Regions from separate parts of the Lysobacter rhizosphaerae genome, predicted to be linked through region 2. Evidence: riboswitches for the same ligand, from Rfam matches in the RefSeq annotation. Region 2 holds a riboswitch; the other holds the start of a gene.
The links. A riboswitch is a leader RNA that binds a small molecule or an ion and turns the genes downstream of it on or off. The one in region 2 is predicted to bind cyclic di-GMP.
Positions count from the first base shown of each region.

Region 1: it holds a riboswitch for cyclic di-GMP, as region 2 does, so the genes downstream of both, ACYVGE_RS09715 (autotransporter domain-containing protein) here and ACYVGE_RS00165 (isopeptide-forming domain-containing fimbrial protein) in region 2, are expected to answer to the same signal.

Region 1 covers NZ_BAAGXO010000007.1:114,899-130,781, forward strand. Annotated here, with positions in the region: gene ACYVGE_RS09680 (branched-chain amino acid transaminase) at 1-709, shown strand, start outside; gene ACYVGE_RS09685 (hypothetical protein) at 851-1,000, shown strand; gene ACYVGE_RS09690 (sensor histidine kinase) at 1,093-2,433, opposite strand; gene ACYVGE_RS09695 (response regulator transcription factor) at 2,567-3,247, opposite strand; partial or broken gene rimK (30S ribosomal protein S6--L-glutamate ligase) at 3,758-4,615, opposite strand; gene ACYVGE_RS09705 (ATP-dependent zinc protease family protein) at 4,612-5,148, opposite strand; tRNA gene ACYVGE_RS09710 (tRNA-Gly) at 5,248-5,321, opposite strand; gene ACYVGE_RS09715 (autotransporter domain-containing protein) at 5,441-7,279, opposite strand; gene thiS (sulfur carrier protein ThiS) at 7,446-7,646, shown strand; cyclic di-GMP riboswitch class I at 7,741-7,828, opposite strand; gene ACYVGE_RS09725 (thiazole synthase) at 8,078-8,884, shown strand; gene trmB (tRNA (guanosine(46)-N7)-methyltransferase TrmB) at 8,884-9,609, shown strand; gene ACYVGE_RS09735 (SLC13 family permease) at 9,734-11,581, shown strand; gene ACYVGE_RS09740 (Rieske (2Fe-2S) protein) at 11,594-11,947, opposite strand; gene ACYVGE_RS09745 (hypothetical protein) at 12,055-12,345, shown strand; gene ACYVGE_RS09750 (fumarylacetoacetate hydrolase family protein) at 12,342-13,082, shown strand; gene mscL (large-conductance mechanosensitive channel protein MscL) at 13,158-13,565, shown strand; gene ACYVGE_RS09760 (M28 family peptidase) at 13,716-15,128, shown strand; gene ACYVGE_RS09765 (TrmH family RNA methyltransferase) at 15,189-15,883, opposite strand, start outside.
Region 2 covers NZ_BAAGXO010000001.1:29,266-45,148, reverse strand. Annotated here, with positions in the region: gene ACYVGE_RS00170 (OmpA family protein) at 1-3,565, opposite strand, end outside; gene ACYVGE_RS00165 (isopeptide-forming domain-containing fimbrial protein) at 3,592-11,064, opposite strand; cyclic di-GMP riboswitch class I at 11,138-11,229, opposite strand; gene ACYVGE_RS00160 (AgmX/PglI C-terminal domain-containing protein) at 11,271-12,665, opposite strand; gene ACYVGE_RS00155 (ExbD/TolR family protein) at 12,676-13,185, opposite strand; gene ACYVGE_RS00150 (ExbD/TolR family protein) at 13,182-13,688, opposite strand; gene ACYVGE_RS00145 (MotA/TolQ/ExbB proton channel family protein) at 13,714-14,397, opposite strand; gene ACYVGE_RS00140 (hypothetical protein) at 14,456-14,809, opposite strand; gene ACYVGE_RS00135 (tetratricopeptide repeat protein) at 14,809-15,450, opposite strand; gene ACYVGE_RS00130 (tetratricopeptide repeat protein) at 15,440-15,883, opposite strand, start outside.

The sequences.
Region 1 (15,883 bases), on a different contig from region 2:
GGCGATTCCGTACTCGCTGGAACAGATCAATGCCGCCTGCCGCGAAGTGTTGAAGGCGAACGAGAACACCACCGATTACCTGCGTCCGGTCGCGTACCGCGGCCTGGGCGGCTTCGGCCTGTCCGCCGACACGCCGGTCGAAGTGGCGGTGGCGACGTGGAAGATGGGCCAGTATCTCGGTGCCAGCGTGGTCGACGAGGGCATCGACGCCTGCGTGTCGAGCTGGCAGCGCTTCGCCCCGAACACCATCCCGGCCGGCGCCAAGGCCGGCGGCAACTACCTGTCCGGGCAACTGGTCGCGCGCGAGGCACGCCGGCTCGGCTTCGGCGAAGGCATCGCCCTGGCCTCCACCGGCCTGCTCAGCGAAGGCGCGGGCGAAAACCTGTTCCTGGTGTTCGACGGCGTGCTGCACACCTCGCCGGTCAGCGCCGCGCTGCTCAATGGCCTGACCCGCAACACCATCATCACCCTGGCCCGCGCCAACGGCATCGAAGTGGTCGAACGCGACCTGCCGCGCGAGTACCTGTACCTGTGCGACGAACTCTTCATGTGCGGCACCGCCGCGGAGATCACCCCGATCCGCTCGGTAGATGGCCGCCAAGTCGGCACCGGCAAGCCGGGCTCGGTCACGCGCCGGATCCAGGACCTGTTCTTCGGCCTGTTCGACGGCCGGACGCCGGACAAGCACGGCTGGCTGGAGCCGCTGTAACTCTTCAGTGGCTTATGCAAGATTTTCGGTTTTGCATCGTCAAATTTGATGAGGCGGGCTTCGTTGCGACGTATGCATGATTCGAAGCGTCCGAAAACGGACTAAGCATCCATACAGTCAAGGCATAAAGGAACTATGACGATGCGTGAGCTCACCGATTCCGAAATCGAAAACGTTAATGGCGCCGGCTTCTGGTCGGACCTGTGGGATCTGTATACCGGAGGTAGTCATTGTCCCGGGCACCAGAGCACCTATAACCCGTTCTCCCAGCCACCGAAGCAGCCGATCTGAGATGCGCCTCCTGATCGTCAGATCAGGAGTCACTGCCATGGACGGCGATTTTCGCCGTCCATGCAGCAAAGTTGCTTAGCGGTCGGCAGCGATCAGAGGATCGCGCGTGGTTCGCGACCGAAGGTAAGGATAGCTACGACACCTTTCGCGCCGCCCGGCAGCACTCGTACTTCCCAATCGTACAGATCGCACAGACGCCGGACGATCGATAGGCCAATACCGCCGCCCTGCGAATGACCGGCATGTGTGCCGCGATAGCCGCGTTCGAACAATTTGGCAGCATCTTCCGCGCTCAGCCCCGGGCCGGAGTCGATCACTTCCACAGCCTTTGGATGCATGCGTACGACGACCTGGCCCTGGGGCGTGTACTTCACCGCATTGCCGATGAGGTTGCCCAGCGCCACCGACACGGCGGACTCCGGCGCATCCACCACCAGCCCGCGTGGACCTTCCAGCAGCAGTTGAAGCGGCTTGCCGCCCAACTGCGCCCGATGCGCATCCAGCAGCTGCTCGGCCACCTTGGCGACATCGGTCGCGCCGTGGCCGCGTTCGTTGCGCGAGAGCAGCAACAACGCGCTGATCAGGTCGGTGCACTGCTGCTCGGCGCGCTGGATGCGCTGCAGGCGCGCGCGGGTGCGTTCCTCCAGATCCGGCTTCGACAGCAACAGTTCCACCGCGCCGCGGATCACGGCCAAGGGCGTGCGCAGTTCATGGCTGACGTCGGCATTGAACTCCCGGTCGCGCTGGACGACGTGGGTGAGGCGTTCGGCATAGTCGTCGAGCGCCTCGGCGAGCTGGCCGACTTCGTCATCGGGGAAGTGCGAGGCCAGCGCTTCCGGTTCGGCGCTGCTGCCGGACTGCTTCAGGCGGGTGGCGAGCTCGGTGACCGGGCTCATCACGCGCGACGCGGCCCACAGCCCGACGACGAGCGACAGCAGGGTGAACACCACCACCGAGATGTAGATGGCGCGATTGAACTGTTCCTCCCCGCGCATAGTCTGGGTCATGTCGTAAGCGAGGAAGAACCACTCGTTCGGGGTCTTGCGGACCGCCAGCTTGTAGACGAATGGTGTTCCATCTCGATTGGTACCAGAGATGTTCTGGATTCCATCGGGCAGACGGCCCCACTCCGGGAAATCCCTCCGCAATCTCTCGCTTTCCGGGGAAAAGACGTAGGCTCTGATCTGCTGGATCGGCACCTCCGGATTGCGATTGGGATCCGAATAGAACCGCCGCGCGTACTCGTCGATGTTGCGGTTCATCACGTCCTCGACCAGCGCATTCTCGACGCGCGACCGCGTCCAGTTGGTCGCGTACGCAAACAGCGCGGTCAGGCCGAAGCCCAGCAACACGAAGGCCAGGATGATGCGGCTGCGCAGCTGGCGCCGGTAGCGGGTCTTGGCTTTGCGGACGGGGCCGGGTTCGATGGGCATGGTCAGGCAAGGGTCGGGAGCGCGGGGAGCGCGCGGCACGCCGGTGGCGCCACCGGCGGGATTTCAGGAATCACTGCGCTTCGCGATTACGTCCCCATTGCTCCCTCATGCCCGCGCACGGCAGCGCCGGGGTTCAAGCGTTTTCCGGCGGTGCGATGCGATAGCCAATGCCATGGCGGGTCTGGATCAGCGGAATATCGAACGGCTTGTCGACGACCGCGCGCAGGCCGTGGATATGCACGCGCAGGGAATCCGAATCCGGCAGCTCCTCGCCCCACACCCGGGTTTCCAGTTCCTGCCGCGTGACCACCGCCGGCGAGGCTTCCATCAGTGCCTGCAGGATCTTCAGCGCGGTCGGATTGAGTTGCAGGAGCTTGCCCACGCGACGCACTTCCAGCGTATCCAGGTTGTATTCGAGGTCGGCGACGTTGAGCACGCGGGTCTGCACGCCGCGACCGCGCCGCGCGAGTGCATTCAGCCGGACTTCGACTTCCTGCAGCGCGAACGGCTTGATCAGGTAATCGTCGGCGCCGCTGTCGAAGCCGGCCAGCTTGTTGTCGAGGGAATCGCGCGCGGTCAGTACCAGCACGGGCGTCTGCTTGCGCGCTTCGTTGCGCAGCTTGCGACAGACCTCGAGGCCATCGAGGCCCGGCAGGTTGAGATCGAGCACGATCGCGTCGAATTCGTGCACTACTGCCAGGTGCAGCCCGGTGATGCCGTCCGCGGCGAAGTCCACGGTGTGCCCGCGTTCCTCGAGAAAGTCGCCAAGGTTGGCGGCGATGTCCTGGTGATCTTCGATGACGAGGATGCGCATTGGGACCATCCGTTCCTTCAGGTAAGGCTTCGACCGTGCGGCCGCTGCCGGGTTCCGGAGGCGCGTGGCGCGCGACCGGAGCGTCAAGGAGTTGAAATTAACAAATCTGTTTTAACAAATCCGTTTTAACAAATTTGTTTTAACAAATCTGTTCGCGATGGTCTTGTGACCGTGCGCGACGTGTCCCCAGCCACCCAAAAGAAAGACCCGGATGCGGGGCCGCCGCATCCGGGTCAAAAAGGGTGTTGCCCCGATTACCGTCATCCTGCGACCGACTACTGACGAGGAAGCAGCGGGATTCCGGTCTGCGCAGGCTACGCCTGCCGGGACTAAAAGTCCGTTAAAAAGGGCACGTAAAATTTCGTTATTTAGCCGCGCCCGCGCCGGCGCAGAATCAGCATTTAACAATTAACTTGCTGATTTCAATAGATAACTTTCACCGGCGGTTTTTTCATGGAGCGCCCGCCCCGTGGACGCGTGGCGCGGTCCGCCCCGCTTGAACCGGGCCCCGACGTAGTCGAGCACGGCCCCGGCCACGTCCACCTCGCTGGCGGCCTCGATGCCTTCCAGGCCAGGCGAAGCATTGACCTCGAGTATCAGTGGTCCGCGCTTGGAGCGGATGAGATCGACACCTGCCACGCCCAGGCCCAATGCGTGCGCTGCGCGAATCGCCACGTCCTGTTCGGTGGCGCTCACGCGCACGCCCTTGGCGCTGCCGCCACGATGCAGGTTGGAGCGGAAGTCGCCCTTCGGCGCCTGCCGCTTCATCGCCGCGACCACCGAATTGCCGACCACGAAGCAGCGCAGGTCGGCGCCCTTGGCCTCGGCGACGAATTCCTGCACCAGGAAGTTGGCGTACAGGCCACGCAGTGCCTCGATCACGCCGCGCGATGCAGACGGCTTCTCGGTCAGCATCACGCCCGCGCCCTGCGTGCCCTCATTGAGCTTTATGACGTGCGGCGGCGGGCCCAGCATCGCCAGCAGGTCCTGGGTGTCATCGGGGTTGTCGCCGAACACGGTGATCGGCATGCCGATGCCTTCGGCCGCAAGCAACTGGTGGCAACGCAGCTTGTCGCGCGCCTTCAGGATCGCGTCGGAGGAATTGGGCGTGTAGGTGCCCATCAGTTCGAACTGGCGCAGCACGACGGAGCCATAGCGGGTGATGGAAGCGCCGACGCGCGGGATCACCGCGTCGTAATCGGTGATCTGCCGGCCCTTGTAATGCATGGAGAAACCGTCGCTGGCGATACGCATGTAGCAGCGCAGCGGATCGAGCACACGCACGCTGTGCCCGCGTTCACGCGCCGCCTCGACCAGGCGGCGGGTGGAGTACAGCTTGCTGTTGCGCGAAAGGATCGCGATTTTCATGGGAGCCTGGAATGGGAGGCGCGAATCGGTGAATGGATGGCGGAAACCCGCGACTGGGAAACGGGCCGGGCGATGGCCGGTGTACCGACTTCGCGTCGCCCATGGAGGAACGATCGCGCCGGGTCCACCGCGAACCATCCCGCCATCGCCGTGCGGCCGAGCAGCATCGGAAACAGCATGCCCTGCCGATCGGTCAGGTTTATTTCGATTTCGCGTTCGACGCCGGCCAGGGCCAGCGTCGTGCGCAGGAAGATGCGCCGCGTGCGATGGCCGCCGGAGTCGATGACGTCGCGTTCGTCGAACACGGGTGCCGCTGCCTGCACCGTCGCCTCGCCGTGGCCGTCGTTGCTGAGACGGAAACCGACCCACGGCCCACCGCGTTCGCTGAACCGCCAATAGCGGTCGACATGCAGCGCCGAGCTGCGCGCACCGCTGTCGATCTTGCATCGCACGGCGGGCAAGCCCAGCCGCGGCAAGCTGGCCCACTCGCGCCAGCCGAGCATGATCCGCTCGCGAGGAATATGTCGTGCCATGCCAAACACCTGCGGAAAAAAGAAAAACGGCAGTCACTGTGACGCGACTGCCGTTACGGTTTTGTTGCCGCGGTTTGCAAAGCTCCACGAGCATCGAACTGGAGCGGGTGATGGGAATCGAACCCACGCTATCGGCTTGGGAAGCCGAAGTTCTACCATTGAACTACACCCGCTGACGGACGGCAGTCTATGCCCCGGGTTACGCGCTTGGCAACGCGGCATGGCGGGCCGCCCGGCCACAAAAGCAAAGGGCCCCGAGGGGCCCTTCGCCTGGTTCATCGATCGATGTGCGTCAGAAATCCGCGCCGACCGTAGCGAACACCGTCGCATGGTCGGCGTTGCTCTGGCCCACGGTCAGGCTGGTACCGATGTTGGCTTGCAACCCGAAGACCTTGGTGCGCGCACCGAAGGTCAGCGTGCCGTAGTCCTGGTCGAACTGCACGCCGGGCACGGCGTACGGCGCGGTATCAGGCATCGACTGCAGCTGTGCCTGGGCCTCCGCGTCCGCGTCCTCGAACTCGCGGTCCACGGTCAGGCGCGCATACGGCTGGAATTGCTCGCTGATGGCGTAGGTCGCCTGCCAGCCGACGCTGCCGATCAGCGAATCGAAATTCTGGTCCGGATAGGCGAGCGAGGTGGACTGGTCGGCGTGGTTCTCCTTGAACCCGTCGATCTCGATGCGCTGCGCCAGCAGGCTCAGCACCGGGCCATGGCGCAGCGCGCCATCGCCGAAGTCCCAGCCCGCGCTGACGCCGGCGGTGAGGTTGTCACCGTCGGCCGAACTGCTGTGCTTGCGCACGGACTGGCCGAGCGTGACTTTGCGATCGATGTCGAAGTCGACCTGGCTCCAACTCAGCTGGCCATTCGCCCAGGCGCCGTTGTCGGCGTACCAGCCGATGAAGCCGCCCAGGCTCAGGTCGGTCTGGTCGAAGCTGCCGCCGTTGTGGCCGAAGTCCTCTGACTGGCGGCCGTAGCCGGCGAACGCGCCGTAGACGAGGTCACCGCTGCTCCAGTCGACGCCGAAGCTCAGCGTCGGGCCGGCGCCGTCATAGATGTCGCCGTCGTCATAGCGCTGGAAGTCGCCGCGCAGGTCGCTCCACCACTTCATGCCGTCCGCGGCCGGCTTGCCGGTGTGCGCGGCGACGCGTTCGGCGCGCGAGCGGCCCACCATCGACGCCGAATTCGGCAGCAGCGCCATCTGGCGCGGGGCCTCGAGGATCGATACTGCGTACTCCGCGATGATCTGGTGGGCTTCGGTACTGGGATGCACGCCGTCGGCGAAGGCACGGCCGCTGCCGGTGCTCACGCAGGTCAGCGAGGTACCGGCGCAGGCGGGGATGGTCGCGCTGTTGAAACCGTAAGCGCCGGGATCGGCACTGATTTCGTGCAGCAGGTGGTAGGTGTCCAGCGGAATCACGCGCAGGTTCTGCTGGGCGAGGCCACCGAACAGGGTCTGGTTGTAGCCGTTCACCAGTGCGGTGATGCCGGCCGAGCCAGCCGCACCCTGCGACAGGCCGAACGGCGTCAGGCCGACGTCGGGCATGGTCGGCACGAGGACATAGCGCGCGCCAGCATTCTCCAAGGCACCGACCAGCCCGACCTGTGCCGCCGCCGAACCGAGGAACTGTGCCGGCGTGGTGGCGCCGTTGAGGGTGAAGAACAGATCGTTGGCGCCGCCCCAGACCGTGTACAGCGCATTCGGATCAGCCGCACCGCCGCCGAGGTAGGCATTGACCTGGGTGGTCAGCGAGGGGGCGAAGCTTGTCGGCGGGCTGGGCGGAAAACCCGGACCCGGCACGACGGTGGCGCCGCCAGCGGCGTAATTGCTGCCGGTGCCCGGGATGCGCGTGCCGGTGTTGGTCAGCGACCATGCCGGTGCCGCGTTGGTGCCGTAGTAGTTGGCCAGGTACTCGGACCACACCAGGCCAGGATTGGTGGTGAAGCGGCCGACCAGGGCGTTGGACGGATTGGGCGGCGCCAGCGGCGACGGCTGGATGAGGAAGTTCCGGTAGAAACCCGAATCGGTCAGGCTGTCGCCGAAAAAGATCGTATTGGAAAAGGTTCCTGCAAACGCTGGAGCCGTGGCCAGCGCCAGGGCGGCGGCAAGCAATCGGCGGACGGGCTTCTTCATCGGTTCTCTCCCCAGAGTGGACTTTCTTATGGTTGGCTTCTGGCGGGGCGCAATACGCCCACGCATGGCGCACGCATCGAACCATGCCGTGACGCGCTCCACAAGGGGCACTGCGGCATGGCGCACAACACTGGCCCCGGCCCGCGAGTGCCGCGACAATGCCCGCATGGACATCGTTTTGAACGGCGAGCAACGCGCCCTCGCCAATCCCATTACCGTGCTCGAGCTGCTGCAGGCCGAAGGACTCGGTGAGCGCCGTGTCGCGGTCGAGGTGAACGGCGAGATCGTGCCGCGCAGCCGCCACGGCGAACGCGCGCTGCACGAGGGCGACCGCATCGAGATCGTGCACGCCCTGGGCGGCGGCTGAACCGGCGTCGCGGCGATGCGTACCCCGGAAACAAAAAACCCGGCTGGGGAGAGAGCCAGTCGGGCCAGTCAAGACGCGCGGTGAACACCGCGGTAGTGGGAACCCGGCCATCGGGGCGGAGGGAGTCGCCCGGATCCTCGGCTTTGCGGCCCCGGCTCGCACCGGGTGTGCTCTTGTACATACCGACGGTGTAAACCGCGCGTAGCAGGGACCTCTTCGCCGGGGGGAGACGCAGGGGAACGCTCGCCGTGCCGGGCCCGATGCATCCTGCTGCATGAACCCAACGCGTCCGCGCAGTCGGAACGGCCACTCTCGCTGCAGATCCCTGCTCCAATCGACGAACGGTAGGCGGAGCGGAGCGCCCGGCGCGCTCAGTCGGCGCAGCGGCATCACCAGCGCCGTTGCCAAAGCACCACTGCTAAAATCCCGGGATGACGCTTCCCGCCCTGTTCACGCCGCCCGCGGATCCATTGATCATCGCCGGCAAGGCTTATTCCTCCCGGCTGCTCACCGGCACGGGCAAGTTCAAGGACCTCGACGAGACCCGCCGCGCCAGCGATGCCGCCGGCGCGCAGATCATCACCGTGGCCATCCGCCGGACCAACATCGGCCAGAACCCCGGCGAGCCCAACCTGCTCGACGTGCTGCCGCCGGACCGCTTCACCATCCTGCCCAACACCGCCGGCTGCTACACCGCCGACGACGCGGTGCGTACCTGCCGCCTCGCCCGCGAACTGCTCGACGGCCACACCCTGGTGAAGCTCGAAGTGCTGGGCGACCAGAAGACGCTGTACCCCGACGTGGTGCAGACGCTGGCCGCCGCCGAAACGCTGGTGAAGGACGGCTTCGACGTCATGGTCTACACCAGCGACGACCCGATCCTGTGCCGGCGCCTGGAGGAGATCGGCTGCGTCGCGGTGATGCCGCTGGCCGCGCCGATCGGTTCGGGCCTGGGCGTGCAGAACCGCTACAACCTGATCGAGATCATCGAAAACGCGAAGGTGCCGATCATCGTCGACGCTGGCGTGGGTACGGCATCGGACGCGTCGATCGCGATGGAACTCGGCTGCGATGGCGTGCTGATGAACACCGCCATCGCCGGCGCCAGGGATCCGGTGCTGATGGCGCATGCGATGCGGCTCGCCGTCGAAGCCGGACGCGCGGCGTTCAAGGCCGGGCGTATCCCGCGCAAGCGCTACGCGAGCGCATCGTCGCCGTTGGACGGGCTGATCGGCTGATGTCTGAGCAGGACGCCCGCAAGGCCCCGCCCAAGCCCTTCACCATCGAGGAAGGCCATCGCAAGGTCCGCAGCTTCGTGCTGCGCCAGGGACGCTTCACGCCGGCGCAGCAACGCGCGTTCGACGAGCTGTGGCCGCGTTTCGGCCTGGACTATGCGGGCGTGCCGCGTGATTTCGACACGGCGTTCGGCCGCAGCGCGAAACGCGTGGTCGAGATCGGCTTCGGCAATGGCGAGGCCCTGCGCTACGCCGCCCGGCACGACCCGGACCGCAACTACATCGGCATCGAAGTGCATGCGCCCGGCGTGGGCCGCCTGCTCAACGCACTCGCGGAGGACAGCAGCGACCATGTCCGCCTGTACCACCACGACGCGGTCGAAGTGCTGACCCATGAGATCGCCGACGCCTCGCTCGATGAGGTCCGCATCTACTTCCCGGATCCATGGCACAAGAAGCGCCACAACAAGCGGCGCCTGGTGCAGCCCGATTTCGCGAAGCTGATCGTCGGCAAAATCGCCCCCGGGGGCCGCTTGCACCTCGCCACCGATTGGCACGACTATGCCGAGCAGATGTGGGACGTGCTCGATGCAACACCGGGCATCGTCAATCGCGCTGGGGAGCGCGGCTGCGTGCCGCGACCGGAGTGGCGGCCGCAGACGCATTTCGAAACCCGCGGCCAGAAGCTCGGCCACGGGGTGTGGGACCTGCTGTACGACAAGCCGTAGACCGGCCTGGCCACTGTTTTCCCCAAAAGGAACGCAGCGCGTCATGGCCTTGGGAACTACTAAGCAATGCGGCGGATCGAAACTCCGCTCACGAACGAGAAGTCTCAAGCGACCAGCCTGACGAATGGACACCGCCCTCCCGCTCACCACCGACATGAAGCTCGTCCTCGGGCTGGTGGGGTTCACGATGGTGATGTTCCTGTTCGAACGGATCCGCGCGGACGTGGTCGCGCTGGTCGTGCTGGTGCTGCTCGGCCTGTCCGGCCTGGTCGAACCCGAACTGCTGTTCAACGGCTTCTCCGGTAATGCCGTCATCAGCATCGTCGCGACGATGATCCTCGGTGCCGGCCTGGATCGGACCGGCGCATTGAACCGCCTGGCCGCCTGGCTGCTGCGGCGTGCCAACGGCATCGAGCAGCGCCTGCTGCTGTTCACCACGGCCGTCGCCGGCCTGAATTCGTCCTTCATGCAGAACCCGTCGGTGATGGCGCTGTACATGCCCGTCGCCTCGCGCTTGTCCTCGCGCACGGGCGTGTCGCTGCCGCGCCTGCTGCTGCCGATCGCCGCGGCCATCGTCATGGGTGGCGCACTGACGATGGTCGGCAACTCGCCCCTGATGCTGCTCAACGACCTGCTGGTCGCCGCCAATGCCAACCTGCCTTCGGGCGCGGCGACCATCGAGCCGTTGAAGATGTTCGCGCCGTTGCCGATCGGCGTGGCGTTGCTGGCGACCTCGCTGGCCTACTTCCATTTCTTCGGCGACAAGCGCCTGCGCGAGAAGGAAGAAACCGGCGGCGGCGCCACGCCTGCGCGCACGCAGAGCTACTTCGCCAAGACCTACGGCATCGAGGGCGACGTGTACGAGCTGACGGTCAGCGCCGACAGCCCGCTGGTGGGCATGTCGGTCGGCGAAGCCGAAGCCATCCGCGGCGCACCGTTGCTGCTGGCGCTCAAGACCGGCGACGAGTCCCGCCTCGCCCCGCCCGCCGATGCCCGCATCTGGGTCGGCAGCGTGCTCGGCGCGATGGGCGACAAGCAGGGCATTTCCGATTTCGCGCAGAACCATTTCCTGCGCCTCAGCACGCGCCTGCGCAACTTCGCCGACCTGTTCAATCCCAGCCGCGCCGGCATTTCCGAAGCGGTGTTGCCACCCACATCGAAGTTCCTGGGCATGAAGGCCGGCGACCTCGGCCTGCGCAAGAACCTCGGCCTCAGCCTGCTGGCGGTGAACCGCGACAAGCAGGTCCTGCGCGAAGACCTGCGCAGCATCACCCTGCGCAGTGGCGACATGCTGGTGCTGCACAGCATCTGGACCGACCTCGCCGAAGCGTCCGAGAGCAAGGACCTGGTCGTCGTCACCGACTATCCCAAGGGCGAACAACGCCCGCACAAGCTCAAGATCGCGCTGGCGATCTTCACCGTGTCGATGCTGCTGGCGCTGTCCTCGCGCCTGCCGGTGTCGATCGCGCTGATGACCGGCGTCGCCGGCATGCTGATCGCGGGCGTGCTGCACATCGACGAGGCCTACGCGGCGATCAACTGGCGCACCGTGTTCCTGATGGCCTGCCTGATCCCGCTGGGCTGGGCCATGGATTCCAGCGGCGCCGCGGCGTGGGTGGCGGGACATTCGCTCGAACAGTTGCCGCGCGGCACGCCGGTATGGCTGCTCGAACTGGTCGTGGGCCTGTTGACCACCGCGTTCTCGCTGGTGATCAGCCATGTCGGCGCGACGATCGTTGTCGTGCCGCTGGCGATCAACCTCGCGCTGGCCGCGGAAGGGAATCCCACGGCGTTCGCCCTGATCGTGGCGCTGTCGGCGTCGAACAATTTCATGACGGCATCGAATCCGGTGATCTCGATGATCATGGGACCCGCGGGCTACACCGGCAAAGAGCTGTGGCGCATCGGCGCGCCGCTCTCGCTGCTGTACACCGGCGTGATCGTGTTGATGGTGGAACTGCTGTTCCGCTGATCCGCGCCGTCGCTATGGCGCCAGCCACACCTGGCCGTCGCGCACTTCCACCGGCACCACGCGCAGGGCTTCGCCACGGCAGGGACCGCCGACGCATTCGCCCTGCACCAGTTCGAAACTCGCGCCGTGTGCCGCGCACACCAGCAGGCCTTCCTTGCTTTTGAGGAACTGCCCCGGCGCCCAGTCGAGGCGACGCCCCGCATGGGGGCAGATGTTGAGCCACGCGCGTACCGCCTCGCCCTGGCGATAAAGGATCAGGGATTCGGCATCGCCTGCGATCACGGCCTCGGTTTCGGCAAAGCCGCCATCGGCAATGCCGTCAAGTGTGATCAGCGCCACGCGCGTCGAAGGGCTGGGTGTGTCCACGGTCTCATTGTTTAACGGAGTTCTCACACTCGGTCGGGACGCCCGGTCGATACTGCGCGCCCGGTCCCCGCGACCGGGATTGTGTCACCACCGGGGATGTCCGACGAATGTTTGCCCACGCCTTCCGCTTCGACCAGTTCAACGTGCGCATGCGTAATGCGTTTTCGGCACCGCGCAAGCCGCGCCACCGCGTGCTGCGGGTGGTTCTCGGCATCGTCGGCGTGGCGTTGCTGGCGGTGCTGGTGATGTTCGGCCTGTTCGTCGGTGCGGCCATGATCGCCACCGGCCTGCTGTTCAAGCTGTGGAAGCAGCGCGGCAAGCCGGCCCTGGCTACGCGCGATGCGCGCGTGCTCGACGGCGAATTCCGCGTCGTCGATCCCGCCTCGCTGCCACGCTGACCGTGCGCGACGTCGTCGCCGCAGCGCCGCAGCCCCGCGTTCCGGTGCGTGGCACCGGCATCGACGCAGGCAGCAGCTTCCCCGTCCACCGCATCTACTGCGTCGGCCGCAACTTCGCCGACCATGCCCGCGAAATGGGCGCGACGGCGCCCGCCTCGGCCGCCGAGCGCGGCAATCCCACCTTCTTCCTCAAACCCGCCGATGCCATCGTCACCGACGGTGCGGTGAGGTATCCGCGCGGCACGCGCGAGTTGCACCACGAAGTCGAACTCGTCGCTGCGCTGGGCCAGGATGCGCGTCCAGGCGTCGTCGCTGTCGAGGATGCAATGGCGCTGGTGTACGGCTACGCGGTCGGACTGGACCTCACCCGTCGCGACCTGCAGGCCGCGGCCAAGGCCAAGAGCCTGCCATGGGACACCAGCAAGTCCTTCGAGCACGCCGCGCCGATCAGCGCGATCGTTCCCGCTGCGGACCTCGGCGCGCTCGAAGGCCATACGCTCGCCCTGCGCATCAACGGCGAACTGCGTCAGCACGGTTCGCTCAGCGACCTGATCTGGAACGTCGCAGACATCCTCCACGAGTTGTCGAAGCTGTACGACCTGCGCGCCGGCGACCTCGTCTTCATGGGTACGCCCGCCGGGGTCGGACCGTTGCAGCCGGGCGACGTGTTCGAGGCGCGGCTGGACGACGCCCGCCAGCAGGCGGCCGTGGTGCTGCAGGGCCACATCCTCGCCTAGGCACCACATCCTTCCTGGTGCGCTTGGGTATAGTCGGGCGCGGCACCTGGTGCCATCCATTCCGGGAGGGTCAAGATGGGTCTGATTGCGGAATTCAAGGAATTCGTCGCGCGCGGCAACGTGGTCGACCTCGCGGTCGGCGTGGTCATCGGCGCGGCGTTCGGCAAGATCGTCACCGCGATGGTCGACGGCATCGTGATGCCGGTCATCAGCATGGCCACCGGCGGCGTGAGCGTCGCCGACTGGAAGCACGTGATCACCCCGGCGCAACTCGACGCCACCGGCAAACAGGTGGCCGCGGAAGTCGCGATCAAGTACGGCATGTTCCTGCAGACGGTCATCGACTTCGTGATCGTCGCCTTCGTCATCTTCATGGTCCTGAAGGCCTACAACCGCCTGCGCAAGCCGGCCGAAGCCGCCCCGGCTGCCACGCCGGAAGACGTCCTGCTCCTGCGCGAAATCCGCGATTCGCTCAAGCGCTGAAGGTCATCCGCAGCCACGAGCCGTGCTCGTGGCTGCCGCCAAAAACTGTCACGCCTGCGTTGACGTGGAGCACAGCGTATCGAAGCCGCCGGCGGTTAAGCTCGCGGCTTCGTCTTTTTTCCGCCCCTTCCTATCGCACCAGGAGTCGTGATGCGCGCTGTGCCGTGGTTCCTCGCTTCCTCCCTGCTTGTTGCCGGCACGCTCCACGCCGGACCGCGCGCCACCGTCATTCCCGCCAAGGCGATTGCGGCCGCCACGCAACTGCGCGAGCAGGCGCTGGCCAGCAACCTGGGCTACGAGATCACCGAATCGCTGACCACCGAGGTCGGCCCGCGCCTGGCTGGCAGCGAGGCCGATGCGCACGCCGTGCAGTGGGCGCAGGCGAAGTTCAAGGCACTGGGCTACGACAAGGTCTGGCTGGAAGAAGTGCATTTCCCCAAGTGGGAGCGCCGTAGCGAGCACGCCGCGATCATCGGCGACCACGCGCAGCCGCTGTCGCTGATCGCGCTCGGCGGCAGCCCGGGCGGCACCGTGGAAGCCGAAGTGGTGCGCTTCGCCGACCTCGCCTCGCTGGAAGCCGCGCCCGCGGGTTCGCTCGCCGGCAAGATCGCCTTCATCGACCACCACATGGAACGCGCACGCGATGGCGCCGGCTATGGCATGGGCAGCAAGGTGCGCGGTCGCGGCCCGTCCGCGGCGGTGCGCGCCGGTGCCGCGGCCTACCTGATGCGTTCGGCAGGCACCGATTCGCATCGCAATCCGCACACCGGCATCACCCGCTTCGACGAAGGCCTGACGCCAATTCCCGCCGCGGCATTGGCGACGCCCGATGCCGAACAGCTCACACGCCTGCTCGCGCTCGGCCCGGTGCGCGTGCGCGTCGCGCTGGATTGCGGCTGGGATGGCGAGGCCACGTCGTACAACGTGGTCGGCGAGATCCGCGGCCGCAGCAAGCCGGGTGAGGTCGTGCTGATCGGCGGACACCTGGATTCCTGGGATCCGGGCACCGGCGCCATCGACGATGGCGCGGGCGTCGGCCTGACCATGGCAGCGGGCGCCCTGATCGGCGAGATGAAGCAGCGCCCGGCGCGCACCATCCGCGTCGTCGCCTTCGCGAACGAGGAGCAGGGCCTGTACGGCGGCAAGGCCTACGCGGCCAAACACATCGGCGACATCGCCAAGCACCAGATCGCGGCGGAAAGCGATTTCGGCGCCGGTCGCGTCTACGCTTTCCGTAGCGGCGCGCCGGAGTACGCGCAGGGCGCGGTGAAGCAGATCGCCGACGTGCTGGCTCCGCTGGGCATCGCGCATACGCCGGACGAAGGCGGCCCGGGCCCGGACGTCGGTCCGTCCGCAACGCAGGGCGTGGCATGGGCGTCGCTGCGACAGGACGGCACCGACTATTTCGACTACCACCACACGCCGGACGACACGCTCGACAAGATCGATCCCAAGGCGCTGGCGCAGAACGTCGCGGCGTACGCAGTGTTCGCCTACCTCGCGGCGAACGCCGACGGCGATTTCGGCAGCGAAGCGAAGAAGGTCACGCCGCCGCAGGAATGACCCGCGGCGCAAAGTAAAAAAGCCCGGGATTTCCCGGGCTTTTTTGCATCTGCGCTGCTGCTACAGACGCGCGCGCCAGGCCGCCAGCAGCACGGCGGTAGCCGCCGCGACGTTGAGGCTTTCCACCGCGCCGGTGCCGGGAATCGACACGCGCAGGTCGCAGGCCGCGGCGAGTTCGCGATCCATGCCCTCGCCTTCGCTGCCGAGTACGAATACCGCGCGCTGCGGCAACGAGACATCGAACACGTCGCTGCCGCCCTTCACCACCGTCGCGGCCAACACGAAGCCGGCGCTACGCAACTGCGCAAGCGCATTGTCCTGGCGGCCCAGCCGCACCATCGGCACCACTTCCGCACCGCCCTCGGCCACGCGCGCCGCGGCGCCCGACAGCGCGAGCGGCGAGTGCTTGGGCAGCAGGATCGCGCCGATGCCGAAATGCGCGGCCGAACGCAGGATGGCGCCGAAGTTGTGCGGATTGCCGACGCCGTCCAGCCACAAGGCGCACTGCGGCCCTTCGGGCAGGTCGCGCAGCCAGTTCGACAGCGAGTGCAGCTCCTCGCGCAGGACGTCGGCGACCACACCTTCGTGGTGGGTGCTGGCGGCGAGGCGATCGAGGTCCTCTTCTTCCACCACGCGGTAGCCGACGCGGTTGGCGACGCACCACTTCAACAGCGGCTGCAGCGCCGGAATGCGCGCCTCGATCAGGTACAGCTTGCGGATCGCCTGCGGACGGCGGGCGAACACCGCGTGCACCG
Region 2 (15,883 bases):
GCGCCTGCGTGTACAGGGTCACCCTGCCCTTGCCGTTCTTGAACACGTCGCCGATGCCGAGGCTGGCGTCGGCGCGATAGCCACTCGCCTCCGCGCCGTCGAACGCCGCCGGATCGGTACCGGTGAAGCCGAAGCCGCCGTCATACGAGAACAGCGAATGCGACGCCAGGCCCGTGGTGCGGCCGCTCTGCAATTTCAGCCAGGTATCGGTGGTCCTGCGCAGCGTGAGGTCCACGCCGAGCACGCTGCTGTCTTCTGCATCGTCACTGCTGCGGCTGCCGGTGAGGCCGATGCCGACATGGTCGTTGACCCACACATGCGCCTGTCCACCGGTGGTGAGCGTGTCGATCTCGTCGAAGCCGGGCGTGTACTCGTAGCGCGCCACCAGCCAGGCCTCGTCTCCCGAGAGACCTCCGTTGTGCACGAGCATGTTGTCGCCGCCCGTGGACGACAGCGGCTCGGAGAGCAGGACGCGACCCTGCAGGTAGTCGATGTCGTAGTCCAGGCCGGGGCGCAACTCGACCGTACCCGTGACCAGCTGCGAGTCCTTGTCGCGCATCTCGATGCGCAGGCGCTCCGAGCCGGTAAGGATGTCCTGGTTGCGCAGGTAGAACAGCGAACCGCCGGTGCCGCGGAATTCCTCGCGACCGGCAATCGTGCCCGGCTCGGCGGCGAAGCCGCTCACGACCGCGCGGCGTTCGCCGAACGCCGTGGTCGCATCCGCCTTCCACTCCGCATTGCCGCCGTAGAGCCCGCGGTCGACCTGGGCCAGTTCGTTGCTCGCGTAGTCGGTCTTGAAGTTGCCCCACATCGCGTAGTCGTCGCCATGCTCGGCGCGCAGGTAGAACTTGCCCAGGGTGGGCGCCATCTCCTCGACGGTGCCGTCATCGCCGAAGGTCGGATAGTGGTAGTCCGGGTCGATGCGGCGGAACAGCGCGTCGGGGGCCTTGTCGAGGAAGTTGCCGAAGATGTCCCCCACCGGCCCCTCGCGCGTGTCGGCACTGCCGGTCACGCGCCAGCCGTTGCCGAACTTCTCGGTGCCGAAGAACGCCAGTCGCCCGTCGAACGAAGAGCTGCGCTCGAAGGCCGTGTTCTCGCCCTGCAGCAGGTCGGCAGGCCCGCTGGTGCTGTTCGTCGACGCGGTCAGGTCGGCGACGCCGACGAAGAAGCGGTCACGCTCGCGCATCTCCAGGTCGCGCAGGTAGAGATTGCCGTTGCCTTCCGCATCGAGCACCGCCACCTCCACGGTGTGCAGGCCTTCGGGCAGGATCTCCTCGGCGATGAAATCGCCCTTGGCGTCCACCGGCACCGGCCGGCCGGCCACCCATACCGTGTGTCCCTCCGGGATGCCGCCGCCACGCACCGCGATGGTGTTGCCACCGATGCGGATGTTGCGCTTCGCAATGTTGCTCTCGCCGTAGCCAGCCAACGGCGGCGCCGCGCCTTCAGCCGTTGCCGGCGCCGGAATATCCGCAACGTTGCCATCGCCCTGGGCATTGACCAGCCACAACGGACGCGGACTGGTCTCGTCGAACCTGCCCTGCTCGTCGTACACGCGCAGCACGTACTGCAATTCACGCCCGGCAGACGGAACTTCCACAACAGCCGGCTGCCACTCGGCTTCGCCGTTCGCGTCCAGCGTCACCGCGGCCAGCGGCGTGCCCTGCACGGACTGTCCCTTCTCCTGGATGCGCACCTCGGCGCGCTGGATGAAGCTGCCGTAGTTCGAGTACATCCGGAAGCGCACCGGCTCGTCGACCAACGCCACCTGCGGCGAAGCGGACACCGACAGGCGCGGCGCGGCCTTGAGGTCGTCGAACTGGAAACGGATGCCCGCATCGTCCAGCGCGACGTCGGTGCAGCGCTGCACGTCGGCGGAGCTGCGGCCCGGATCGTCGATGGGCTGGCCGTTCACCGAGATGTGCATCGGGTTGAGGCCGAAGGCATTGCGCGGCGTCAGTTCGCGGGTCAGGCGGGTGATGTCCACGCCTTCGTAGTCGTCGCGCAGCACAGGCTCGTCGTACACCACCTGCACTTCGATGTAGGAATCCGCGCCCTGGACGAAACCCTCGTTCGGCACGTCCTTGGCCTGCACGAAGCCGTGGCCCTCGTGCTCGACCTGTTCCGGACTGAGCTCCATCAGGCTGCGGATGGTGTCCATCGCGCGGCGCGCGCGCGCCGCAGACAGGCCGATGTCATCCTCGTACACGGAGGCAGTGCGGCGATCCAGGCGCTCGTTGCCGGTGTAGCCGATGAAGCGTAGGCGCACGTTGTCGCGATCCTTGACCTCGGCCATGGCATCGCGCAGGCGGTCGGTGAGGCCGGGCGGAGTGACGATGTCGCTACCGTCCATCGTCAGCACCGGGAGCGGACCACCCGAGGGCTGGTGGACGCGGGTGACGATCTCCTTGTCCGCTTCCGCCGGGCACATCTGCGGCTCTTCGGGCAGTTCCCGCAGCGGATCGTCGTACCAGAACTGCACTTCGATGCGGCGGTTGAGCTCGCGGCCCTGCGGCGTGTCGTTGGCACCAACGAACGCCGTGGCGCCGCGGCCATCACTGAGCACGGCTGCGGCCGGCAAGTTCAATGCCTGCTGCACCGCGAGCGCGGCACGCTGCGCGCGCGCCTTGGACAGCGCGGTCGCATCGCCGTAGATGCGCGCGTTTCGGTCCGACAGGGCCATGTCATCGGTATAGCCGACGAACTTGGCTACCACGTTCTGCTTGCCTTCCAGGTTGGCGAAGCCCTTGCGCACCTGCTCGATGAACGCCGGCGTGACGTCCACGCCTTCTTCGCCGTAATGCAGCGCGGAGACCAGGTTGTTCACCCGCGTGCGGCGCGCCTGCCCTTCCTGGAAACGCATCACGCAGAGTTCCTGCACGCGGCAGACCTTGATCTGGCGGAGCTCTTCCTTGACGACGACCTCTTGTTCCTTCGTCGCGGCCTTGGGTTCGTCGTACCAGACTTCCACTTCCACGCGGCGGTTGCGGGCGCGGCCCGCGTCCGTTGCGTTGCTCGCCACCGGTTTGGTATCGCCCATGCCTTCGAACGCGATCGCTTCCGGTGGCAGCGTGAGTGCGCGTTGCAGCAACTCGGCCACTTCGCCGGCGCGTTCACGCGACAGGCCCTGGTTGTCGCCATAGCGCGCGGTCAGTTCCGGCGACAGACGCTGGTTGTCGGCATGGCCGATCAGGTGCAGGCGCACGTTGGCCTTGCCCTGCACCGATTCCATCGCGCGCCGGATCTTCTCGACGTCCTTGGCGCGGAGGGTGATCGCACCCGAATCGAACTGCAGCGGCGCGATGATGCCGCCCAGCTTCACCGTTTCCATCACCTGGCCATCGACCTGCTGCTTCTCGACGTGATCGCCGCGTTCGGTCTGCAGCACGCTCGGGTCGCGAACCTCCGGGCGAAACGCCTGATCACCGGGCAGATGGCGTTCGACGGATTCGCGGATCGGCGTGTCCTGGATCTGGTCGCTGGCGGTCTGGTCCCCGGTCGCCTGTGCCAACGCCGTGGCGGTCACCAGGCTCAAGGCGAGCAGCGGCAATCGCATGCTTTTCATCAACATGTTCTTCTTCGGCATGGTGTTCACTTGCGCGCCCCCTGGTTGCCCGTCGGGCGTTGCACTGGCGCGCCGAGGCGCCAGAACGTCTGTTGTTCCACCGTGAGCTCGTAGTCGGCGCCGGCGGTCGGCCAGGCCTCGGTGACCTTCGCCTTGACCGCGGCCAGGCGCGCTTCGACCAGATCCGGATTCTCGAGATCGGCCAGGTAGGACAGGCGCAGTACCGCGCGCTCCTTCACCAGTTCATCGATCAGCGTCTGCATGCGCGGCTGCCACTGACGGCGCAGCTGCGTGCCGTCGTGTTCGAACACTTCGTCGCTGAGGTCCAGGCTCACCACGCGGAAGACCGATGCACCGTAGTCGATGCTCAGCGCCTTGCCGCGCGTGGCGCGCGCGATCACGGTCTGGCGGGTGGAGAGGCGGTAGCCGCTGGGCAGGGTGCGGTCGTCCAGCTTCAGCACGAAGTTGCTGCCGCGGTCTTCGTTCGGCACTACCGCGCAGGTCAGGTGATAACGGCCGTGCGCGTCAGTCGTAGCCGCCAAGCCGCGCGCGCTCACCACGCGCACGCCACCCAAGCCGCCTTCGCCCTGGTCCTGGTGGCCATTGCGGTTGGCGTCGTCGAACACCTTGCCGATGACGTCGGTGCAGTCGAAGGTCGGATCCGGCACCACGCGCACGGTGGCGGTGGCGTCACCGGAAAGCGGACGGTTGGTGAGCCCGTTCCAGACGCGCGCGTGGTTCACGAACTCGCCCTCGCCCACGCCGGCGCCGACGGCCAACAGCAGGGTGATCGTGTGTTCGTCGCTGGTACCAAACGCGACACCACTCCACGTCAGCTCGCGCCCGTTCTGCACCGGCTCGGTCGGCACGTTGTCGATGCGCGCCGAACCCGGCACGTAGCGGAAGCCCGCCGGGTAGGAGTCGACCGCGCGCACATCGCGCAACTGCAAGCCCGAGAGGTTGCGCAGCGTGATGGTGTACGGCACCAGCTGGCCGCGCACGACATTCTTCATCGGCGTGGTCTTGCTGATCGACAGCGCACCGCTCAGGTCGAGATCGAGCGGGATGTGGTTGTTGAATATCTGGCTGCTGCCCGGCACGAACGTGTTGTCCAGGCGCAGGTGCAGGTAGTAGGCGGTGCCTGCCGAACGCGCCGGCACCGAAGTGGCCGGAGCGAATTCGGACGGCTGCGCTTCGCAGCGCTGCGTGGTACCGGGGATGGCATCGCTCACGCCGGCCGGGCAGCTCGGCACGGAGAACGCCGCGGTGCTCGCATCCGAGGTCGGCGGAATCAGCGCCGAGGCACCGGCGATGAAGTTCGACGACGGCGGCGCGACTTCGAACACGTAGCTGGCACCGGACGGACACGCCGGATCGGCGAAGTTCATGTCGAAGCGGTAGAAGCCGCCCTGCTGCGTGACCTGACCCTGCTGCGCCGGATCGGCGAAGCAGCTGGCCGGCAGCGCGGCACCCGAGGCATCGAGCATGCGCAGACGCGCACCCGGGATCGCGCCACGGTTCATGGACTCGTAGACCACGCCGTTGGGTTCGATCGGCAGGTTGAGGTTCAACAGGTTGCTGCCGGGCTGCACGGTCATCGCATGGATGCGCTGCAGGTCGTTGCTGAACACCGAATCCGCGTAGCCGAGCTTGGCCGTGGTCGCAGTGGCACCCGGCGCGGTGAAGCGCACTTCCATCGCCTCAGACGACGTGTCGTTCGGCGCCACGCCGGCGATCTGCCAGGCGCCATTGGCATCGGTGGAGGTGCTGCGTTCGAGGCGGTTGTTGCGATACAGCTGCACGTTCCAGCCTGCGAGGACGCGTTCGCCCGCATCCGCCGTCTTGTTGAAGTTGGCGTCGTGCCAGGCCTTGCCGCTAAGCACGCCGACGCCGATCCGGCCGCCGACATCGAACGAGACGCTCGCGCTCGCGGTCTGGGTCGGGTTGTTCCAGCTCACCACGCCCGTGTTGGTCACGCGCGTTCCGGCTGCGAGGCCGGACGCGATGGTGGCGCGGAAGCGCAGCGTGGCCGATGCGCCCGGTGCGAGATCACCGTGGCTGCCGGCGTAATCGGCCGTGATCGCCGAGCCCACCACCGTGATGCCAGCGGTGCTGCCATCGAGGGCGGCCGAGCCGTTGACGTAGATGAGCTGGCCCGGCGCGGAGGCGTTGAGGTCGTCCACGACCTGCACCAGCGTGGCCGGCATCGGCGCGATGTTGCGCACGGTGACGACGTATTCGACTTCGGCACCCGGCAGGGCCATGCCGCCGCCCACCACCGCGACCTGCTTGCTGATGGTCAGCATCTGCGTGCCGCCGACGACCACGACGGTCGGTTCGGGGCCGGTCGCCGGATTGCCGTCGCCATCGGTCAGCAGGCGCGGTACTTCGACGCTGGCTACCGTGGCCTGGTTCGAGATCACCGTGCCATTGGCGGTGCCAGCGTTGACCTGCAGGTCGAACTGCACGACCGCAACCTGGCCCGGATTGAGCGTGCCGACGTTGATGCCGGCAATCAGCGGCGACACACCGCCATCGGGCACGCCGACGGGCTGGCCGTTCAGGGTGAGCGAGTTGGCGACCCAGCTCGTGTACTGCGGCACGTTGTCGCGCAGCATCACCTGCGTGGCGGGCGCCTTGCCGTTGTTGTAGATGCGGATGGTGTAGCGCAGCGTGTCGAGCGGTTCCACCACGCCCGGCGCGCCGTTGTCGATGCGCAGCGCCACCAGCTTCTCGGCATACATCAGCGGCGAGTTGCCGACCACGTCGCGGGTCGGGTCGTTGACGACCGGCGTGCGCGGATCGTCCGAGGGCACTTCACCGATGACGTCGGTGCCCGTGGCGAAGGCCTGGTTGGCAATGATGGTGCCGTCCACCGCGCCCGCGTCGACGGTGACGTTGAAGGTGATGGTGACGACGTTGTCGGCGGCATTGGCCGGGTTGTCGGCACGGACCACACCCACGGTCGTCTCGACCGGCGAGTTGATACCGATGCCGTTGATCAGCGGCGAGCCGTTGGGGCCATCGGCCAGGGTCAGACCGTTGAGCGTCGCGGTGCCCGCCACGTACGTGGTGTTGGCCGGCACGAGGTCGCGCAGGACCACGCCATGCGCATGATCGGTACCGGTATTGCGCACGGTGATGGTGTAGCGCAGCGAATCGCCTGCCATCAGCACGTTCGGATTCGCGCCCAGGTAGGTCGGTACCTTCTCGATCACCAGCTGCGGCGCGGATTCGATCGGCAGGCGGGTCGGATCCTCGTCGCCGGAGACGTCCGGGTTGGCCGGACCGTTGACGCTCGGGTCGTCGCTGAGCTGCAGCAGCAGGGTGCCGAACTGCGCGCGGGCCTGGTTGAGCACGACGCTGCCGTTGGCGATCACCGGCACGAGTTGCACGGTGTATTCGACGGTCACGGTTTCCGAACCCGACCCCACTGCGCCCAGCGTGAGATTGCCGATGTCGATCAAGCCGGTGCCCTTCGCACCGCCATTGGCATTGGTGTTGTTCACCGCGCCCGCCGGCAGCGCGCCGACCAGCGCCAGCGTGCCCGGCACGAACTTCGCCGGATTGTTGAGCGCATCGAGTTCGTCGACCAGCGAGATGCCGGCGGCGCTGACGTCGCTGAGGTTGCTCAGTTGCACGCGGTACCGCACCACGTCGCCCGGATGCGCGGGCATGGGGCTGACCACGGTCTTGGTGAAGTCGAGTCGCGGCGGATCGGTGAGCACCGCGTACGATGCCGGCCCGATGCAATAGTCGTTGGGCGCCGTCCAGTTCGGGCAACCGGCGCCGTGGCGCTCGAAGGTGCTGTTGCCATCGAGGCCGGTCCAGTCCACGACCACGCTGTTGGCCAGGGACGTCAGGGCGGCAATATTGTTCGCCACGCGCACGTCGTAGCTGACCTGCACGGACGTGCCCTTCGCCACGTTGATGTCGGCGTTGCCGGCGGCCGTGCTCCAGCTGAGCACGTACGGATTGCCCGCCGTGCCGTTGCCCGTGATCACCGGCGCGCCCAGGGTGTTGCCGGTACCGGTAACGATCGGATTGCCGGCGTACTGGAGGCCTACCGCAAGGGTATCGACCAGATGCAGGTCGAAGGCGTCCGACGCATTCGCATCGCCGGCCGCCGCCAGGGTCACGGTGTAGCGCACGACATCACCACCGCCGGCGGTGGTCTTGTCGCCGGTCTCGGTCACGCTCAGGGTCGGTTCGACGATCGTGAACGTCGCGGGGGCGCTGAGCAGCGGTGCCTTCGCGGTGCCGCCCGGGCTGGTCGCGTAGGTATAGGAAACGGTGTTGTTGACCTGCACGCCCTGCTGGGCGGACAGGAGGTTGCGCACGCGGGTGCGCAACTCGATGGTCGCCTGCTGGCCCGCGGGGATCTGCGGAATGACGACGCTCATCTGCGTCGGCGTACTGCCGCCGGTGTTGGCGCCCGCTACGCCGGTCACGGTCGCCCCGACAAATTCGAGGTTCGCGTCCAGCGTATCGGCGACGGCGACATCGAACAGCGCGCTGCTGCTCGGCGCACTGGGCACCGTGATGGTGTAGACGACGTCTTCGCCAATCGTCGCCAGGCCCGATGCCGGGGACGTGACGACCTTGGACGGACGCGCACCAGGCGTGGTCACCGTGCTCGAGGCCGGGGACGTCACGTAGTCATTGAGTTGTCCGGGGCCATCGGCGCCCGTACGTTCCACGACCGTTGCACCGTCGATACCGGTCCAACGCGCCACGGCGGTATTGATCAGGTCCTGGTCGGCGAGCACGGAGTTCAGCACGCGCACGTCGTAGGAAACCTGGATCGACGCGCCCTCGGCGATGTCGATGTCGGCATTGCCGTCGGCCAGACTCCACACCAGCGTCTGCGGTGCGGCGGCACTGCCAGTGCCGGTGACGACGGGAGCACCGATCGTGTTGCCGGTGCCGGTGACCGTCGGATTGCCGGCGTACTGCAGGCCCGCGCCGAGCGTATCGGTGAGCGACACATCGAATGCGCCAGAGGCATCAACGCCACTCGCCGCCGTCAGCGTGACGGTGTAACGGATGACGTCGTTGACGGCCGCGATGGCGCGATCGGCGACCTTGGCGATCCTCACCGTCGGTTCGACGATGTTGAAGACCACGGCATTGGTCGTGAGCGCGGGTTCGCGCGGACCACTGTCGCTTTCCGCGTAGGTGACCGAAGCCGTATTGCTGACGTCGACGCCTTCCTGCGCGCCGAGCACGTTGCGCACCCGCACGCGCACGTCGACGAAGGCCTGCTGGCCCGTCGGAATCTGGTCGATCGCGATGTCCAGCTGCGAGGCGGTGCTCGAATTCACCACGCCCGCGCCATTGACGACACCGCCCACGGATACGGTCGCGCTGACGTACTCGAGATCGGCGCTGAGCACGTCCGTGACCTGCACGTCGTACATCGGCGAATTACGCGCCTGGCCGGGCACGGCGATGCGATAGACCAGCTCCTCGCCAATGGTGGCTTCGCCGTTGGCCGGCGACAGCAGCGCCTTGGTGGGCGGGACCGGCGGCGCGCCGATGCGCACCACGGTGGGATCTTCGTCGTCCACCGCAGGATCGGGATCCGCCTGGCCGTTGACGGTCGGGTCGTCGCTGTCCGCCAGGAACGTCCCTGTGCTGCTGAGCAACTGCGCCTGGTTCACGACCAAGTGGCGGTTGGCCAGCGTCGGGAGCAGCGTCACGTTGAATTCGACGCGCGCTTCATTGCCCGCCGCCACGTCGATGCCGCGGATATCGATCAGGCCCGTGGCCGGATTGCTGTTGTTGACCGTACCGGCCGGCACCGAGGTGAACACCAGCGAGCCGGGCACGAAGTCCGGCGGCAGCTGGTCGCGGAAGAGGGCGTCGGTAAACCCGGACTTCGTCGCCTGCAGGCGCAGGGTGTAATGCAGCACGTCACCGGGCGTGGCGGTCCTCGCCGGATCGTCGCCGCTGGTGAGGTCGCGCACCGTCTTCTCGTAGAAGTAGCCCGACAGCAGGACCGCGAGCGAGTGCGCGTCCTCGTGGTCGTCGATGCCGACCGTGCCGTTGGTGAGCGTGCGGGTCACCTCGACGCGCGCGGGATTGCTGCTGCGGTCGTTGAACCAGCTCGTCGCACCGGCGACGTTGGTGAGGGTGACGCCGTTCTGGCTGTTGGCGTCCAGCTTGGTGCGGTACTGCACCACCAGGTGCTGCCCGGGGGCGATCGGGCCCGCGGCGTCGAGGAACTTCAGGCTCAGCTCGCAGGTGGGCGCCGCGGTATAGGAGCGCGTGTAATGCACGCCTTCGGTCAACGCCGTGCCGCCGAGCTGGACACTCGTGATCTGCGGCGTCATGTCGCACATGCCGCCGTTCGGGCCGTCGGGCAGGCGGTCGAGCAGCGTGACATTCCATGCGTCGAACTGGCCCGTGTTCACCGCGTCGACGGTGAAGTCGCCCCATTGGCCGAGGTTCAGTCCGCCACTACCGAGCGCCGCGCTACCGGTCTTGTTGACGACCAGGTTCGGCCCGGCGATCTGCGTCGGATTGGAGATGCCGTTCTCGCCGGGCAGCGGGGTATAGAACGTGCTGTCGATGAGGCGACCGAACTGCCAGATGGCCGTGTTTACGAAGGACTTCCCGAGGACATTGACACTCGGGTTGTCGTTGAGCACGGTGGTGATGTCGATCGCCAGCCGCCCGCCCTTGGGCAGGATGAAGCCCGGCGGGAAGTGGAATTCGATCAGGCCATTCGCATTGGCGACGATGTTCGGATTGATGGGCGCGCCCAGCGTCGTGCAGGACAGGTCCGTGCACCAGCGCACGCTGGGCGTGCCGACCAGGCTCATGTCGACGCCCGTGCCGGGAATCACGGTGGGCAGCTGCGCCGGCGGCGTGCTTGGGTCGCCGTCATCCAGCCCGTTGAGGTACACGGTGACCGGATCAAAGCCGATGTTGTCGTACAAGGTGATGCCGTGCAGATCGTTCTGTGAGGCACCGTTGAGCACCACCGTGCCGCTGGACGGATCGATCAGGACGGGAATCAGTAGCCGGTAGGTGAACGGCACGCCCACGGCCGCGTACGACGGCGCGGATTTGTTGATCGACTCCACCGGGACCAGGAAGTTCTGGCAGTTCGGCCGCACACGCTGCAGCGAGCCGTTGACGAACCAGATGTGGTGCTGGTGCACGGCGTCGCACGCGATGTTGCCCATGGTGAAGTCGACGTTGTCGAACACCACCAGCCACCGGTCGTCGTTCTGACCTGGCGACGTATAGAAACTGATGTTGGTATTGAGCGGGTTCGGCTGCTGGAAGTTCCGGATGACGCAGTTGCCGTCGATGGTCAACTGGCTGGGGGCGGGGTTGACCACGTTGCCGTCGATCACGCCGCCGTAATCGGCAACGCAGTCCGCCGCATATGCGCCAAACGTCGTGCCGAGCAGCACCAACAAGGCGCACAGCTGGATGCGAATCCAGCTCTTGCCTGTTCCTGCTTTGCGTGCGAGCCCCAGATCCATACACCCTCACTCCGTTCGCGTGCGACGCAAGCCACCGACGGACCAAGGGAATGCCTGCGCTTCGGGCGCAGGTTCCGGCGGTCCCGCTGCCATGGGGCGCTTTGCGCGCCCGACAGGCCGGTGACTTTGCGTCGCCACCTTTCGGTGGTTTTGCCTTTGTCGTATTGCGTTTTTTTGCTTTGAAACGCGCGTTTCGACGCGTCGTCTCAACCAGACGGCAGGAAATTCATCGGGTACACGATCGTTACCGCAGGCACGTCCTTCGCGCCGAAGTTGAAGCCCTTGACGCGCTCCACGATGCCGGAGGTCAGGTCCGGCGCATCCATTTCCGACGACTGCACCTGGACCATCGAAACACTGCCGTCCGGCTGGATGGTCAGGCGCAGGATGACCTTGCCCTGCAACGTGGAATCACGACGAAGCTCGCGCTGGTACAGCCGGTACAGCGCAGCCTTGTAGCGGTCGAAGACGATCTGGATCTCCTCGCCGGAACGTCCTCCCTTGCCGCTGGCACCAACCGACTTGTTGTTGTCCGCGGACGCGATCGCGTTGATTCCACTCGAGGCCCTGGTCAGCGCCGCGCCCTTGATGGCTCCGCGCTCGCCACCGCCACTGCCGAAGCTGCGGCTCTGCGAGGACAGGTTGATGCCACCACTGCTTCCCGGCGCATTGCTGGCCAGCATGGCGCGTTCCGGACGCGCCGCGCCGGTGTCGGCACTGAGCTTCGCGGACTTGCCGAGCTCGGCCACGGCAGGCAGGTCGTCCACCGCTGCCAGGCTGTCCTTGAACGCCAGGATGCCCTGCGGCTTCGACGCCTGCGGCTGCTTCGGAACGGGCTGCGGTTCGACCTTCGCGGTCGGCCTCATCGGCTTGGGCTCGACCTTTTTCACCACCGGCTTGGTGAGTTCCGGCGGCGGCGGCGGGGCCTCCTCCAGCTTCTTGGTCTCGGGGATCACGGTGACCACGCGTTCCGGCAATTTCTCGGCCGCGGGGACGATCTTCTGCGGAACGTGGATGAAGGGGAACACGATCACCATCACCAGCCAGACGCACAGCGCGATAGCCAGGCCCTTGCGCGAACGCCGGTCCTCTTCGCCACGCGTCCACAGCATGAGGTGCGGGCGCGCACGCTCCGTCTGCAGCTCGCGCTCGACGATCCATTCGTTGCGCAGGCGATCGAGCTCTTCCTGGTACTCGAAGGCTTCGTCCTCGAGCAGGTAGAGCTGCTCGTTCTCCTCGCCGATCCGCTCCACCAGGCCGCAGCGACGCGCATCGATATCGGCGATGCGAGCGCGCACGGACTCGGTACGGCGACGCGCACGCGCGATGTGCCCGGGCCATTCGTCCTGCGCGGAGAGCCCTTCCCAGAACAGGGCCGCAGCGCCAGCCTGGTCCAGCTCCTCCAGCGCACGGCACGCCTGCTCCAGCACCTGATGCTGGGAGCGCACCCCGGCGAAGGATTCGAGCTCGTCATCGACCGCGGCGAGGTCGCACGCAAGTTCGGCGAGTCGCGCACGTGCGTGCGCGATCCGTTCGTCGAGCGGGCTCTGGGCCGCGGCATCCTGGATGGTTTCGAGTTCCATGGTCTTGGTATCGGTCACTTGTTCTGACTCAACCGCCGGCCGGGGCGCTGCTGCCGCCCTTCTCGAGCACGGCGAGCGACAACTTGTCGTAGGCGGCCGCCGTGCAGGTCGTCATCACCTTGCGGATCACCTCGTAAGGCAGGCTCTTGTCGGCCAGCACGGTGATTTCGCGGTGGGCGAGCGCGGCCTGTTGCGCGGCGCCGCTCCTGGTGGTCAATGGGCGCGACAGGTACTCGCGCAGCGGCTCGATCAGCGCGGTCTTCGGATCGCGGACCTGGTCCATCGTGGCGATCACTTCGCCCTGCACGAGCAGCATGTCCTGGGTGATCGTCACCACCACGGTCTCGGCGGGCTTGGCCTCGGCGGTGGAGATAGGAACCTCCACGCCCTTGGCGTTCTGGACCACCTCTACTTCGGTCGAGTAGATCAGCAGGAACGCCACCATCACCGACATGATGTCGATCATGGGGATCAGGTTGAGCTCGACATCCTCGTGCTTCCTGCGTGCGCCACGAAACGGGTTCAGCGACATCCTCATGGTGCGTCTCCCACGGCGACCTTCGGGAACATTGAAATGCGGCCGCGCTCATCGGGCGTGCCGGTGAAGCCATGGCTGTTGGCGGTTGCGAGGTCCGTGCTGCGGACCGCGTCCATCACCTGCACCAGATGGTCGTAGGCCACGTCCGGGGCCATCAGCACCGAAGCCGTGTCGACTTCCACGTGCTGGCCCTTGAGGTCGGCGGCGAGGAGCGACAACTTCTCGAGCGGATAAACCCCGTTCTCCACGGGCAACACGGCGATCGTGTCGCGACCGTTGGTCAGCTCCAGCCCTTCCTTGCGCACCATCACTTCGAGACGGAAGGCCGGTTCGGTGGGCGCGGCGGAGGACGCACTCGGCAGGTCGAGCTGGATGATCGAAATGCGCGAGAACACCGCCGTCATCAGCAGGAACGTGACCATCACGGTGAAGATGTCGATCATCGGCACGAGCATCAGCTCGACCGGTTTGGCCGGTGGCTTGCGGCGGGGCATCAGGGCCATGGCGTCGTCTCTCCTGTTCCTGCCTTCAGGCGGCCCGGATGTTCTGGACGGGGCCCTGCTGCGCGATGCGATTGGTGCGCAGCGTCAGGACGTTCAGGTACTTGATCGCGGCCATTTCCAGGCTCTCGACCAGGTGCTGGGTCCGTGACGTCAGGAACGCGTGCAGGAACAGCAGCGGAACCGCGGTGCCGAGGCCGAACGCCGTGCAGTTCATCGCTTCGGAGATGCTGGCCGACAGCATGTTGGCCTTCTCCGCCGGGTTGGCCATCGCCACCGCGCTGAACGCGCTGATGAGGCCGGAGACGGTGCCGAGCAGGCCGACCAGGGTCGCGAGGTTCGCGAAGGTGCCGAGGTAATGCGTGCGCTTTTCAAGGCGCGGCACGATTTCCATGATGCCTTCCTGCATCGCCTTCTCGACATCGTCGCGGCGGCGCACCGCGCCCTGCATGGCCAGGCCGGCGCCGAGCAGGCGCCCAAGCGGCGTGTTGTCCTTGTCTTCATCGACGATCTTGCGGGCCTTGTCGAAGTCGCCTTCGCCGAGCGATGGCTCAACCTGCGCCCACATGCGCTTGGTCTGCGCCTGCGCGCGGGCGATGGTGACAAAGCGTTCGATCGCGATCGCCAGGCCCACCAGGCCGACGAGCAGGATCGGCAACATCATCTTGCCGCCGGCCTCGAAGAAATGCGCTACTGATTGAATCAAACCCATGGCACTGCCCTCACTGGAGTCGTTGAAGATCGGTAGAAAAGGTTGTTGAAGCGCTAGCTCACTTGTCGCCCGGTTCGGCGGACTTGAGCCCGTAGTACGCGAGCTCGCGCATGAACACGTCTTTGTCGACAGGCTGCGTGGCATCGTCGAGAAGGCGCGAGATTCCGGGCGCATCGCCCAGCTGCGAGCTCTTCCACGGCACGATGACGAGTTCCTTCGGCGCCTCGTCGTTGCCGACGATGGACATGCCGGACAGCACCATGCTGTCGCTCGCCTTGCCCGACTGTTTCGTTGCGCCGGGCTTGGCGGGTTTGGCGGGTTTGGCTTCGGCCTTCGCATCCTGCGGCGCCGGTTCGGCGGCGAACGCCGCCATTGGCAGCAACAGGCACATGCACAGAGTCGCGCGCAGCATCACTTCGCTCCCTTTTCGACCCGCGAACGGGCGTTGGCGATCCAGCCCGCCACCTGCTTGTCGCCAGGCACGACCTGCTGGTAGATGAGGTAGTTCTCCAGTGCGCAGGACGGGTCCGCGAGGTACATGTCGCAGAGCACGGCGAGGTTGAGCCTCGCGAAATGGAAACCCGGCGCGGCGGCGAGCGATTTCTCGTAGGAAGTGCGCGCGTCACTCAACTTGCCGAGGCGGCGCTGCACCAGACCCAGCTCGTTCCAGGCGACCGGATGCTGCGGTTGCAGTTCGACCGCCTGTTTCAGGCTCGCTTCGGCCTTGTCCAGCTCGTCGGTTTTCGCGTAGGCGATGCCAAGGTCAATGTGCGCGGCGGTGAGTTTGGGCTGCTTCGCCACGACCGCCTGCATCAAGGCGATGCCCTCTGCGTAGCGCTCCTGCGCAAGCAGGCCGGCCGCGCGCGCGTAGTCCGCCCGCGTCGCGCCATCGACCTTGGCCGACTCCACGATGGTGAAGCCGGTGGCGGTGGCGTGCACGCCGGGGCCTTCCTTGCGTGCCGCCATGGCCGTGGCAGCAAAATAGACCAGCGATATCGCGGCCAGGCGCGCGGCATGGCGGGCTGCGCGCCGGTACGTCGGATCAATGCGCATCGGCATCTCCATTGCCGGCTGGAGCGGCGGGCGCGGCAGCGCTTCCGACGTCGCTGGCTTCAACTGACTGGGTGGGCTTGGTTTCGGTGGGGGGCGGCGGGGCCGGCTGGATGTATTCGTATTTTTCCGGCGAAGCGACGAAACCGCTGCTCACTTCGGTGCGCGCATAGCGGGCCGGAGACAATTGCGCCAGGCGCGTCAGGCTCTTCTCGATCCACGGAGCGTGGACGCCGGCCTGCATCAGCTCGAGGTTCTTCTTGTGCAGGTCGATGGCCTTCTCCTCGAAGGGGAATGCCATCTCGTCCAGCTGGTCGTTGTAGTCCTGCAGTTCCGCGCCCTTGAGGCCGGCCGGTCGTTCGGACTGGTTGAGCGACTGGCTGAAACCGGCGTACACCTCGGCCATGTAGAACGTGGCGGCGGCGGTGACATCGGG